Regions from separate parts of the Paenibacillus sp. 1SOY10 genome, predicted to be linked through region 2. Evidence: predicted binding sites of a transcription regulator. Region 2 holds the regulator's gene; each other region holds the start of a gene.
The links. Region 2 encodes Rex, which represses fermentation and respiration genes when NADH is low (regulators of the CRP and FNR family bind a similar motif). Its sites were predicted from a motif close to TTGTGAAATATTTCACAA; they were not measured.
Positions count from the first base shown of each region.

Region 1: AC1VOR_RS10940 (phosphoketolase family protein) is a predicted target of Rex. The motif match lies at 2,432-2,449, and genes of this name have one in related genera.
Region 3: AC1VOR_RS11890 (cytochrome ubiquinol oxidase subunit I) is a predicted target of Rex. The motif match lies at 2,756-2,773, and genes of this name have one in related genera.

Region 1 covers NZ_JBXENK010000003.1:17,532-22,443, forward strand. The annotation lists gene AC1VOR_RS10930 (SMI1/KNR4 family protein) at 291-1,250, shown strand; gene AC1VOR_RS10935 (GntR family transcriptional regulator) at 1,281-2,009, shown strand; gene AC1VOR_RS10940 (phosphoketolase family protein) at 2,485-4,869, shown strand.
Region 2 covers NZ_JBXENK010000002.1:833,576-838,487, forward strand. The annotation lists gene dinG (ATP-dependent DNA helicase DinG) at 1-1,928, shown strand, start outside; gene AC1VOR_RS09780 (redox-sensing transcriptional repressor Rex) at 1,950-2,594, shown strand; gene AC1VOR_RS09785 (amidohydrolase) at 2,591-3,889, shown strand; gene AC1VOR_RS09790 (cell wall elongation regulator TseB-like domain-containing protein) at 3,992-4,477, shown strand; gene AC1VOR_RS09795 (hypothetical protein) at 4,682-4,912, shown strand, end outside.
Region 3 covers NZ_JBXENK010000003.1:228,307-233,218, forward strand. The annotation lists gene AC1VOR_RS11880 (hypothetical protein) at 1-1,442, shown strand, start outside; gene AC1VOR_RS11885 (ABC transporter substrate-binding protein) at 1,522-2,544, opposite strand; gene AC1VOR_RS11890 (cytochrome ubiquinol oxidase subunit I) at 2,858-4,267, shown strand; gene cydB (cytochrome d ubiquinol oxidase subunit II) at 4,254-4,912, shown strand, end outside.

The DNA of each region.
Region 1 (4,912 bases), on a different contig from region 2:
CCAATCGGCATTTGACCCGGCTGTCCGTATGGCCTTAACTCTCCGAGGAAAGTGGTCAAAGTTATCTGCTTGGAAAGACCCTGCGATATATTCAATATGCTTTCCAAATTTCGTGCTTCTTAATATTAGCAGGAACTTTTCCAATGAGCAATAGAAATTTTAAATAAATATTTTCCAACTATTTACTTACTAAGTTAGACCAAAACCTGGCGAATACCGCTGTACTGGTGATGTATGCCTTTCCAATGGTATAATTTGCTTTAGGACAATTTGCCTGGGAGGCCAAGTGAATGAGAGATGAGTTATTGCAGCAGTTGGAAGCGTGGCATGAAGCTGATGATTATGAGCAAATCGTACAAGCCGTAACGGATATTCCTAGCGGGGAAAGGGATTACGTGCTGGTCAGCCATCTGGGTCGGGCGTTGAATAACCTGGAGCGGTACGAGGAAGCGGTTGAGCAATTTCTGACGGTTGTACATGAGGGTGCGCAAGATGCATTATGGCATTACCGGTTGGGGCTCGCTTATTACTACCTGGGGAAATATGATAAGGCGCGTCAAGCATTTCAGGCGGCAGATCGCCTGGAGCCGGGGGATGAAGATACGCTGGAGTTCCTCCGCTGGATTGAGGAGAGAGAAGCGGAAGCCGCCGAAGCCGGAGGAAACCAAGTGGCAGGTGTAGACAAGGCGCAGGCGGTGACCGGGAACGTGACTGCTGAACCCGGTACTCCGGGGGATGTAGCTTCGGTGTTATCTACCTATGAAGCCAGTCTTGATTCAAGCGGGTTCTGGGACGATGTCAATCCTGCGGCTGAGAAGTATGTATCTGCTCTCGCTTCGGATGAACTGGTGGCCTCGCTGGAGGAAGAGCTGGTGTTCCGCCTGCCTGCTTCTTATATTAGCCTGATGAAGACACATAATGGCGGGATTCCGCGGCGCAGATATTTTTCCATATCGGGAGGTTCTGTGTCTAAGATTGAAATCCTGGGGTTCCTGAGCATTGGGCGGGACAAGCCGCATTCCTTGGGCGGAGCCGCGGGTAGCCGGGCCACGATTGAACGGGAGGGATACCCTGAATTCGGGGTGGTCTTGTGCGATACTCCATCTGATACGGGCGTAGTAATGCTTGATTATCGGGAATTCGGCAATGATGGCGAGCCGGAGGTCGTCTATGTGGAGAAGGCGAGCAAGCAGGTTACGCGGCTAGCAGCGAGCTTTACAGACTTTGTCCAGGGATTAATGGAAGAGTAAGCTAATCGCAGACCTGAGAAGGGATAGGACATGGCACAATTAGTGTATAAGCAGATCATCGATGATCTGAAGAAGAGAATCTTTGCGGGGGAGTACCCCAATATGAGATTGCCGGATGAGCGGAGCTTGAGCGAGACGTATCAGGTCAGTCGTAGTTCCGTCAAGCGGGCGTTGATGAAGATGGAGCATGACGGCATTATCTTCAAGAAGCGCGGCTCGGGTACGTTTATTAATCCTCTTTACATTAAGAACGAATCCATCTTCAATTATGAAGGCTCCAACCTGGGCGTGACCGACAATTTTCAGATGCATGGGCAGAAGCCACAGGTAAAGGTATTGAGCTTCGAGGTGATTCCGCCAACAGAGGAGTTACAGCGTGATTTGTTCCTGGAGCCCCATGATTTTGTTTATAAAATCGTGCGGTTGCGGTTGTTTGATGATGAGCCTTTTATGATTGAAACCGGGTATATCCCCATCAAAATAGTGCAGGATCTGAACCAGACCATCATTGAGGGCTCCATCTTCAATTATCTGGAGGATTCGCGCAACTTGGCGGTAACGAAGTCGTTCCTGTCCATCTCCGCAGAGCCATCCCGTGCAGAAGATCACGAATTGCTTCGTCTGATGGAGCATGAGCCCGTCAGCATCATGGAAGGCGTATTCTTTCTGGATAACGGGACGCCATTTGAATATTCCCACATGCGGTTCCATTACAAATACATGAAATTTAATACGTTCGTATCGGTTCAAGAGCGATAGGAGGCCATCCATTCGTAGGACTTGGAACCGAGCGAAGACGACAGAAGCGATGTCAGGTCAAGGTGCCTGGACATCGCTTCTTTCTATTGGACAGAACACAAACTGCAAATTTCCCCAGTCAGGATAAGTGCAAGCTTTCTGGAGGATGTTAATCCTAAGGCGAGGAGCCATACTGCTGCTTGGAAAACAATTTTACCATATCGTTGGGCCACCTTTCGCTTGCTATGCTGGTGATTGGGGGGCAGGGCGCCCGGGTAAGAACAGATAAGTAAGAATGTTGCTTTACGCTAGCAATGGAAAGACGGCAAGTTGCTTGGCATAACCCTGCGAATAAGTCCGTACAAATTTCATATTATGTTCATCATTTAATTAAATTGGACCGTATCAATTTTTACAAAGGATTGCTATTATAATAATAGTACAGGTGAAAATTTTCACATATAAGAGATAAACCTACTTTAAGGGAGTGGAGAGCATGGCATTATCTATGACAGATGTCGATTATTCTTCGCCGACGTATATGTCCAAGCTGGATGCATACTGGCGCGCAACAAACTATATTTCGGTAGGACAATTATATCTGAAGGACAACCCATTGCTTCGCGAGCCACTGACTGATGCTCACGTTAAGGTCAAGCCGATCGGACATTGGGGCACGATTTCCGGACAGAACTTTATCTATGCGCATTTGAACCGGGTCATCTGCAAATATGATCTGGATATGTTTTATATTGAAGGGCCTGGGCATGGCGGGCAAGTGATGGTGTCCAACTCCTATCTGGATGGCACTTACACGGAGATTTATCCGAAGATTACGCAAGACATTGCCGGGATGAAGAAGCTGTTCAAGCAGTTTTCGTTCCCGGGTGGAATTGCATCCCATGCAGCACCGGAAACACCAGGCTCCATTCATGAAGGTGGAGAGTTAGGCTACTCCCTGTCCCATGGCGTGGGGGCGGTGCTTGATCATCCTGACCTGATTGCTGCGATTGTTGTAGGAGATGGGGAAGCAGAAACAGGACCACTCGCGGCTTCCTGGCTGTCCAATCGATTCATTAATCCGATTACGGATGGAGCGGCATTCCCGATCTTGCACTTGAATGGCTTCAAGATTAGTAATCCGACCATCTTGTCGCGGATGAGTCATGAGGAATTGACAGCTTATTTCAAGGGTATGGGCTGGGAGCCGTTCTTCGTGGAAGGGGAAGACCCGGCAGTAATGCACGTAGCTATGGCGAAGACACTGGATACCATCGTGGAAAGAATCCGCGAAATCCAGCAGCATGCCCGTACAACCGGTGATACAACGCGTCCGGCATGGCCGATGCTCGTCTTCCGGTCTCCAAAAGGTTGGACTGGGCCGAAGGAATGGGGAGGCGTACCGAACGAGAATTCCTTCCGTGCGCATCAGGTACCCATTCCGGTCGATCAGAAGAACATGCAGCATGCCCCGGCTTTGCTGGAATGGATGAACAGTTACCGTCCAGAAGAGCTGTTTGACGAGAAGGGGCAGTTAAAAGCTGAACTGGCTGCTATTCTGCCGAAGGGCAATCGCCGCATGGGAATGAACCCGGTGACCGATGCCGGGAAGCTGGTTAAGGAGCTACATTTGCCGGATTTCCGTCAATATGCGCTGAATAATGCCGTGCCAGGCGAGGTTATCGCCCAAGATATGCTGGTGTTGGGTAAATATGTGGCCGAGGTTGTGCGTTTGAACGAAGAGAATCGCAACTTCCGTATTTTTGGACCGGACGAGACAATGTCCAACCGCTTGGGTCCTGTATTTGAGGTAACGAAGCGCCAATGGCTGGATACCGTGAAGGAACCGTATGATGAATTTCTAGCTCCTTATGGACGCGTCATTGACTCACAGTTGTCCGAGCATCAGGCGGAGGGATTGCTGGAAGGTTATGTGCTGACGGGAAGACATGGATTCTTTGCCAGCTATGAAGCATTCCTGCGCGTAGTTGATTCCATGATTACTCAGCATTTCAAATGGCTGCGTAAGGCGACCGATCAAGGTTGGCGTGCTGATATTCCTTCCCTGAATGTGGTGGCGACCTCCACCGTGTTCCAGCAGGACCATAACGGCTATACACACCAAGATCCGGGACTGCTTGGCCATCTGGCTGATAAGAAACCGGAATTCATTCGCGAATATTTGCCAGCCGATGCGAATTCTCTGCTCGCTGTCTTTGACCAAATTCTGAATGACCGGCAGAAGATTAACCTGATCGTGTCCTCCAAGCATCCGCGCCCGCAATGGTTCACCGCGGATGAAGCAGCGGAATTGGTCGAACAAGGCCTTAAGATTATCGATTGGGCCAGCACCGATCAAGGTGGGGAACCGGACATCGTGATTGCTTCCGCAGGAACGGAGCCTACCATGGAGAGCCTGGCGGCAATCAACATTTTGCATGACAAGCTACCGAATTTGAAAATTCGTTATATCAACGTGGTGGATTTGCTTAAGTTGAGAAGCCAGAAGCTGGACCCACGCGGGTTATCGGATGAGGAATTTGATGCCTTCTTTACGAAGGATAAACCGGTGGTCTTTGCCTTCCATGGCTATGAGGGCTTGATTAAGGATCTGTTCTTCGACCGTCATAATCATAACCTGCATGTTCACGGGTATCGGGAGAACGGAGACATCACTACACCATTTGATATGCGTGTGCTGAATCAAATGGACCGCTTCGATCTGGCGAGGGAAGCGGTACTCAGTCTGCCGCAGCCTGAACAATATGCGGTCATTGTAACGGAGATGGAGGCCATGGTGGATAAGCACCATGCCTACATTCGCGAGGAAGGCGTCGACCTGCCTGAGGTGGAGAACTGGGTTTGGAAGCCGTTGAAATAGGTGTAAATTGTGGGGTGTTCCGGATTATCGGGACACCTCTATT
Region 2 (4,912 bases):
ATACCATTAATTTGCAGGAGCAGCTTCGGGAGAGAGACATCCCGCTCTTGACAGAGGTCGTGCCGTTCCCGTTCCGGGCAGCGGTATTTAAAGGAAGGCAGCATTATTTGTGCTTGCGCAAATTTGAACATAAAATAAGCAGGAAAGATTTCGCCACTCCCAAAGAAGATGTGATGATCGCTGCCCAGATGATTGTGTGGCTGACTCAAACGGGTAACGGCGATGATGAAGAACTGAACTTGGGAAATCGCGGAGGTGATTTCTGGGAGACGGTGGCCAGTGAATCGGATTCCTGCCTGGGTCGATCGTGCCCTTGGTTCCGTAAATGCTTCTACCACCGCGCCAAGCATGAGGCCGGAGTAGCCGATGTAGTCATTACGAATCACTCCAAATTGTTTACTGACATTCAGGCAGGACATCAATTATTACCGGGCTATGAGCATTTGGTCATTGATGAAGCGCACCATCTGGAGGATGTAGCAGGCAAACATTTGGGTATCCATATGAAATACTTTACAGTGGTTCATACTCTGACTCGTTTATTCAAGGACAGCAAGACCGGTCAGCTGGCTAATTTGCGGGCTGCGTTACAAGCCTCGCCAGGCGAGAAGTCAGGCGAATGGTGTACGGTCATTGATGGTATCTACCCGAACCTGATTGAGGTGAAGGAGAACTGGGACAAGTTAAGCGAGCAATTGTTCTCATTGATGCCGGATCGTAGTGACGCGGCACCTGGTGATCCGGGGCAATTCGTGTATCGACTCTTGCCAGGTAAGGAGCCCAAGGAATGGGATACCTTGACCGCTCTGGAGAATCAAATATATGTTGCGTTGGGGGATGTTCTCCGCAAGGGTGAACGCATGCTCAGCGAAATTCGTGAGGACCAGGATGATTACGGGTCTGAGAGCTTGCTGACTGACATCAGCGGTTTGTTCAAGGATCTGGCGACCGAACGGGAAGCACTGCGGTTCTTCATGAAGCTGGAGAGCGATGATACGGTGTACTGGATGGAAGCGAGCGGTAACTATCGTAGTCGTTCGTTGCAGATGTACGCGGTACCTATTGACGTCAGTGCCCAACTGAAGGAATATTTCTTCGACAAGAAGAAGAGCGTGGTGATGACCTCGGCTACCTTGTCGGTCGATAAATCATTTCAGTATATGGTGGAACAACTGGGCTTAGCGGAGGCGGCAAGCGAGAACAAGCTTGTCACCACGATGCTCCCATCGCCGTTTAATTACCGTGATCAGGCGCTGCTCGTCATCCCGCGGGATTTCCCTAGTGTCAAGGGCGGAGTAGGTGACGATCATTTCGTCAATACACTGGTACAGTCTCTTGCTGACTCCGCAGTAGTAACCCGGGGAAGAATGATGGTGTTATTCACATCATACCGGATGCTGCGACAAGTATATGAGCCGCTGAAGACCTTGCTGGCCCAGAAGGGCATTACAGTGATTGGGCAGGGGATGGATAGCGGGAGCAGAACCAAATTGACGCGTCGCTTCCAAGGGCAAGATGCTTCCGTTCTGCTTGGCACAAGCAGCTTCTGGGAAGGTGTTGACATTCCTGGCGAGGCTCTGACGAGTCTGGCGATTGTCCGTTTACCCTTCCAACCGCCGAACCATCCGCTGGTGGAGGCGAAGAGCGAACGATTACAACGCGAGAAGAAGAATCCATTTATGAAGTTATCTGTGCCGCAGGCGGTCATCCGCTTCAAGCAGGGTTTTGGACGACTGGTACGTTCGTCACAGGACCGCGGCATTGTGATTGTTTATGATACACGTATCTTGGAATCCTACTACGGAAAGTATTTCTTATATTCTTTGCCCGGACCGAAGATGGAGCATATGCCGCTAGGCCAAATGGTCTCACGTATCTCGGAATGGCTGCAGGTTGATGAAGCTGATCAAGCTGATGAAATGAAGTAAAGTTGATGAGGGGGAATGATTATGAAATCAGATAAAATTTCTGATGCGGTGGTCCGTCGATTGCCGGTGTATCTGCGCTTCTTGAATGAATTAAGCCGGAGGGAAGTTCCTACGGTATCATCCCAGGAACTGGGCCAGAAGCTGGATTTGAATCCAGCGCAAATTCGCAAGGACTTGGCGTATTTCGGAGACTTTGGACGTAAGGGCATCGGCTACGACGTTGCCTATCTCATTGAGAAGATTCAACAGATTTTAAATCTCGACCAACAGATCAATGTAGCCCTTGTGGGTGCTGGTAATCTTGGTCATGCGTTATCCAATTACAATGCTTATCTGAAGGATAACATGAAGATTGTGGCGGTGTTTGATGCTTCTCCAGACAAAATCGGAACGCAGATCAATAATATTACGATCCGGCCGATTGAAGAGTTGGTGGATACAGTCAGGAAGGAAAAAATTCGTATCGGCATCATTACCGTACCGGATTTCGAAGCCCAACGAGTTGCAGACCAACTGGTAGCCGCAGGCATCGGAGCAATATTGAATTTTGCCCCTACCATATTGAAGGTTCCGCCGGAAGTACGGATTCATGCGGCTGACTTTACAACGGACTTATTGAGTCTGGCCTATTATCTGGAAAATGGAAAGGAACATGCTGAAGTATGAGTCGAAAATGGTTAATAAAGAACGGGACGTTCGCGGTATTGGATCAGGAGCGTCCGGTTATTCAAGGTTATATGCTGGTTGAGGGTGATACAATCACTTACATTGGGGAAGAACGCCCCGAAGGTGTGGAGGGTGCAGAAAGCTTTGATGGTAAAGGCCTGCTGTTTCTTCCCGGGTTGATTAATACCCATGGCCATGCTGCTATGTCACTGCTAAGAGGTTACGGTGACGACATGGTGCTGCAAACCTGGCTCGAAGAAAAGATGTGGCCGATGGAAGCCAAATTTACAGCAGAGGATGTACGTGTTGGCACGGCATTGTCGGTATTGGAAATGCTCAAGGGGGGGACTACGACCTTCCTGGACATGTATGATCATATGGATGAGGTGGCCAAGGTCGCCCAGGAATCCGGTATTCGGGCTGTGCTTATGCGGGGGGCCATTGGTCTATGTCCACCCGAGGTACAAGATCAGAAGCTGAACGAAGCCATTGCCTTTGCTCGTAATTGGCAGGGTCAGGCGGATGGACGGATTACGACGATGTTATCGCCGCATGCTCCGTATACCTGTCCGCCAGAGTTCATTCAGAAATTCGTACAGGCGGCCCATGATCTGGATTTGCCGATGCATACTCATATGTCGGAGACCCGGGCTGAAGTTGAACAAAATGTTAAAGATTACGGAGTCCGTCCGGTTCAACATTTATTGAATCTGGGCATGTTCTCACGGCCTACTCTATTAGCCCATGCTGTGCATTTAACAGATGAGGAGCTGGATATTTTGGCGGCTCATCAAGTGACGGTATCGCATAATCCGGGCAGTAACCTGAAGTTGGCTAGCGGAGTAGCCCGTGTGCCGGAAATGCTGAAGAAGGGCATCGTCGTATCCCTCGGCACAGATGGTCCGGCTAGTAACAATAATCTGGATATGCTGGAGGAAGTTCGTCTGGCGGCCTTGATTCATAAAGGAGTATCTGGGGATCCTACGGCTGTTCCGGCACTTGAAGCGCTGAAGATGGGGACCGAATACGGAGCGCGTTCCGTATTCTTGCCCGAGACGGGTAAGCTTGCTGCCGGAATGAAGGCAGATTTCATTGCGCTGAACACGGAACAGGCACATTTCGTTCCGAAGACGGACTATGTATCTCATGCGGTTTACTCCGCTGGTTCAGGGGATGTAGAGCATGTATGGGTTAATGGGAAGCAAGTTGTGAAGAACGGGGCTTGCCTGACACTTGATGAAGAGCGTATCCGTTATGAGGCTCAAGAGGCATTTGACGGGTTATTGACACGTTAATCGTTCCGTCCAACTGATATAGATACAGGTGTACACTGTGAGTATACATGGTGAAAGATAAAAGAGGCTTACAGTTGCCTGCTTAGAGAAAGGAAGAGAAGGTTGAGGAAGCGAACCCAATGGATCCTGCTCTCCATCATTATTCTGTTGATAGTGCTCATCGGTCTCTACCGGTTCTACATATATATTCACGAGGATACTTGGGAAGCCGAAAGGGCGGCGGTTCAGCAAGCCAAACAGGAGACAGAACTGGTCCGCAGCGATGAGGTATGGAAGTCGGTCTGGGACAAGGTTTGCTTTGTGATTCAAGGACAGGATGAGGATGGGCGGGAGATTATGGTCTGGTTACCGCAAGACGGGAAACCGGAAGTCCGCCTGTTGTCTGAAGGCAAGTCCGAAGACCAGATCAGAGGGATCATCAAGGAAACGTTGCCGGATATCGAGGTGGTCCGTCTGTTGCCGGGAATTTATAATGACCAGTTGGTCTGGCAATTGTTCTACAAGCAGCAAGCCCATCATTATTATCGGTTCTTCAGCTTCAGTACCGGCGAACCTTTGTCAGAGGTATTTACGTTACCTAATCGTTGACATGACATAGCAGTTTCGAAGTTCAGGATGCAGACCTGATCTTTCGAAACTGTTTTTTTGTTTTCCATTCTTTTTTTTCGAATTTTGATATACGGTATGATATACTATTGTTTGTAACAATGATATACAAAAAGATATAATTAATTCTATATTTGAAGCTGCCTTATGGCGGAATAATTTATTACAGATAAAGGAGGCAAACGCGTGAAACTGCGTGTTGGACGAGTTGCTGCCAGTATCGTCATTTCCGGAGTTGTACTGTTCGGCGGTTGGTTCCTTTACCAAGAATGGGCAATAGAACGCCCGCTGGAGAACTTGTTAAAGGATGTTGAAGGTGTGAGTCAGGTGCAGCTGGATATACAGCCTAAGGAGCTTGGTGTCAAGCTGGATTTGGTACCAGGTACCGATTTGGGAGCTGTGATTCGGCATTTGGAG
Region 3 (4,912 bases), on a different contig from region 2:
CATTGTGGCTGTATGTGTTGTTCGGTGGGTTTAGCTCGGTACTGCTGCTGGCGGGGGATAATTATATTTTTCATACCAGCTTGTTGTTCGGTATTATGATGTTCATGATTATGACCTCGATGATCTCCGACTTCTCGACCGTGCTGCTGGATATCCGGGACCGCAATATACTGGCGACCAAGCCGGTAAATAGACGGACGATTACAATGGCCAAAACGATGCATATTTTTATTTATCTATTCTTTCTTACCGGAGCTATTGCTATTATTCCTCTGGCGGTAGGCCTGGTGAAGCATGGAATCTTGTTCTTCCTGATCTTTTTGCTGGAACTGTTATTGATGAATCTGCTCATCGTCGTACTGACGGCTTTATTGTACTTAACGGTACTGCGTCTGTTCGATGGGGAGAAGCTAAAGGATATTATCAATTATGTACAGATTGGCTTGACCATTACGATCACGATTGGCTATCAGGTATTAATTCGTTTATTCGACATCACCGCGATGGACATCACCTTTAAGCCTGACTGGTGGCAGATATTGCTACCGCCTGTCTGGACAGGTTCCGCCTTCCAGATACTCCTGCAACCGGGAACGGCTACGAATTCTTTCGTCTTCCTGGCTGTGCTGTCCGTGGTGGTTCCGCTGATCGCCTTCCTGGCCTACTTAAAACTGATGCCAGCTCTGGAGCGAAATTTGCAAAAGCTGGCGGAACCCGATTCGCGTAGCGGATCTAAAGGGGTAGGCATGGTAGGACGCATGGCTAGGTTGATATGCTCAACGCCCCAAGAACGCGCGTTTTTCCGGTTTGCCTGGACGATGCTGGGGACGGAACGGGATTTCAAGTTGAAGGTGTATCCAACGCTAGGTTTCTCAACGATTTTTCCCTTTATCTTCTTGTTCTCCGGTAATTTTGATTTGAGGGCTTTAAGCTCGGGAGGGTCTCGGATTTATCTGCTGATTTATTTCAGCGGTATGATGCTGCCAACGATTATCAAGATGTTGGGTTTCTCCAGTCAGTATAAGGCCGCCTGGATTTATCATACCGCTCCGCTGGAGAACATGGCTCCTGTCTACAAAGGCACGCTATTGGCTTGCCTTATTCGCTTGATGCTTCCTTTATTTATTTTGGAGTCTATTGTGTTCATGGTGTTACTTGGTGCGGATATTCTACCCGACCTGATTATTGTGGGAGTGGCTCTACAGTTTTATGCGATCATCAGCTTCCTGGTCATGGGCAAAAGGCTACCGTTCTCGGCCCCTTTCGAGTCCATGCAGCAGAGTGATTCGGTGCGAATTATCGGATTGCTGTTGTTCCTTGGGATTCTGGCCCTGCTGCATTTGGCAGCTCTGCAGATTCCTTACGGTGGTATCCTCTATGGTGTGCTGCTGATTGCTGGAACCTGGGTAGGATGGCATAAAGCCTTTGTGGTAGCCAATTAGCCGAAACTAATCCATATCAAAAATAAAACAGGCCCTACCGAAGCTTCTTTCGGTAAGGGCCTGTTTAACTTAATTCTTGCTATTGGGATATGATGCTGTCCAACGTATCATCGATAATCTGAGTGTTCGCAATTACACCGGTATAAAACCAGCTGGAATCTCTCGCCTTCTCATAGACATGTCCATTCTTGACGGCAGGGATACCCGACCAGATTGGATCGGCTTGCATTTGTTCCTTCGTAACCGCAGTATCATTGATAATAAATAAGTAGTCTGCGTCCAGCTCTGCCAGTGCCTCCTTGGCAATCGGGTTCCAGTTGGCTTCAGCGGCTTCAGAAATTTCATGCACTTGCGCCGGAACCTTCATACCCAAATCACGGTAGATGACATCACCACTGGACAACTTCTCGCTAACGATGAAGTTATTCTTCTCTGTCATCCAGATGACGGCAGCCGATACCTCGCCAAGTTCCTTCTGAATGCTCTCCTTGGCTTCTGTTGCTTTGGCTTCATATTCATCCAGTGCCTTCTGTGCTTCCTCGGATTTGTTCAACACATCTCCGATGGCCAGTAATTCCTTACGCCAGTCGTTGTTTTGTTCTGATCCAACGACATACGTCGGTGCGATCTTGGAATACTGCTCGTACTTGTCGCCGGAGGCCATTTCTGCGCTGTCCAGAATGATCAAGTCAGGATCAAAGCTCATAACCGCTTCAAAAGGAAGATCGAATGGAACCGGTGGAATGTCTTTGAGCGAACCTTGCAAATAAGCCTGCAAGGAGGTACCATCGCCAATGGACCATTGAGCTACAGGCGTAACGCCCAAGGCTACCAAGTGATCCTCCAGGTAAGAAGCTATGACGCGCTGCGGATTAGCAGGTACAGTCACCTTATTCCCGAGACCGTCGGTCACTTCACGTTCGGTAGCTTCTGGTTCAGCAGTATTCTGGTCCGCGTTTTGTTCCCCGGCAGTATTGCCGACAGAACTGGCTTCATTTCCGGTGGCTGGCGTATTTGCATCCTTACTTCCGCACGCCCCCACAATGAGAGTTAGTCCCAGCAGCAGGGCCAAGGCTAACGCATATTTCGCATTTCTCTTCATGACATAGTCTCCCCTATAATTTGATGATAATGATAATTATTATCAGATAAAAGGACGATTTATGCAAGCTTGTTTTTTAACGAACCATTTAGTTAGGTTTAGCAGGCCAACGAAGACAGGTTATTCACAATAATGTCATAAGTAAAAGCAGTCTGAAAAACGTTGGAATGGCGCGGCTCTCACGTAACTTCAGACAAGTGTGACATTTGTCATGTGATTTCTGTCACAAAATTATTGCAATTTTTGCGTTCGTTTTTATTGTCTGGTGATAGAATTCACATTAGATAATAATTATTAGAAAGTAGGGAAAGAAATGCTCGATCCGGTTATGCTTGCACGCCTTCAGTTTGCAGTCACCACGATTTTTCATTTCTTCTTCGTTCCCTTGTCTATCGGTCTGGTACTCCTGATCGCGATTATGGAAACGATGTATGTGGTGAAAGGGAAAGAACAATACAAACGGATGGCCAAGTTCTGGGGAAAACTGTTCCTTATCAATTTTGCGGTAGGAATCGTGACGGGGATTCTCCAGGAGTTCCAGTTCGGGATGAACTGGTCGGATTACTCCAGATTCGTAGGAGATGTGTTCGGTGCACCACTTGCGGTGGAGGCGCTGTTTGCCTTCTTTATGGAATCGACGTTTATTGGACTATGGATTTTTGGTTGGGACCGTTTGTCGAAGAAAGTCCATTTGCTGTGTATTTGGTTGGTAGCTCTGGGAACGATGATGTCGGCGTTCTGGATTTTGGCGGCTAACTCTTTCATGCAGCGTCCGGTCGGATTTGAGATCAATAATGGACGGGCGGAGATGAATGATTTCTTTGCCGTGATCGGTAACGGACAACTATGGGTGGAATTTCCACATACCGTGCTGGGGGCTTTTGCTACCGGGGCATTTATGATTGCCGGTGTCAGTGCCTACAAGCTGATGAAGCGTCAGGATGCTGACTTCTTCAAGAAGTCCTTCAACATTGCTATCATCGTAGCGCTTATCTCATCGTTTGCTACTGCGTTATTTGGTCATCAACAAGCACAATACCTTGTTGAGACACAACCGATGAAGATGGCTGCCACGGAAGGGTTATGGGGCGAGTCCGGAGATCCGGCACCATGGACGATTTACGCTCATATCGATTCGGATGGAGGGAAGAATGATTTTGAAATCAAGATTCCTTATTTGTTAAGCTTCTTGTCCTACAGCAAGTTCACGGGTGAGGTCAAGGGCATGAACGAATTGCAGGCTCTATATGAAGAAAGTTATGGTCCTGGAGATTATATTCCTCCCGTACGGACGACCTTCTGGAGCTTCCGCATTATGGTCGCAGCCGGTAGCTTGATGATCGTGCTGGGTATGTATGGAACGTATCTGGCTTGGCGCAAGAAGTTGGATCGTCCTAACAAATGGTTCTATCGCATTATGTTGTGGTCGATTTCGTTGCCGTTCATCGCTAACACATCGGGTTGGATTATGACAGAGATCGGGCGTCAGCCGTGGACGGTCTTCGGGCTGATGCAGACGAAGGATAGTATTTCGCCAGCGGTTACCGGAGGTCAAATTCTATTCTCGCTGATTGCCTTTACAGCCATCTATGCTGTGCTGGGTACTGTAATGACTTACTTGTTCGTCAAGGTCATCAAGAAAGGACCCAATGACGAGGAAGGTGACGGCTCCGAAACTTCGGAAGACCCGTTCGGTAAGGAGGGTTATCATGTTGTCTCTTAATGAGCTGTGGTTTGTGTTGGTGGCTGTGTTGTTTGTCGGTTTCTTCTTCCTGGAGGGCTTTGACTTCGGGATTGGAATGAGCACGCGTTTTCTGGCCAAAAACGACATGGAGCGCCGGGTACTTATTAATTCCATCGGACCGTTCTGGGATGCCAACGAGGTATGGCTGATAACGGCAGGCGGGGCGATGTTTGCCGCCTTCCCGAATTGGTATGCTACGATGTTCAGCGGTTATTATACGCCGTTCGTTGTGCTGCTGCTTGCCTTGATTGCAAGGGGCGTTGCCTTTGAATTCCGGGGTAAGGTGGGTAATCAGAAATGGAAGACCACGTGGGATGCCGCGATCTTCTTCGGCAGTCTGCTGCCGCCATTCTTGCTCGGCGTCGTGTTCTCCGGGATGCTCAAGGGCTTGCCAATTGGCGAAGATATGGAGATGCGCGCTGGCCTGTTCGATATGGTCAACCTGTATACGGTGGCCGGAGGGATTACCGTAGTTATGATGTGTCTCGTACATGGCTTATTGTTCGCCTCTTTGCGGACGACCGGCAGCTTGCAGCAACGGGCCAATAAATTGGCGGGCAAGCTGTTGATTCCACTGGCTGTTATTCTGGTTATCTTCGGAACGCTGACCTTTTTTGAGACCGA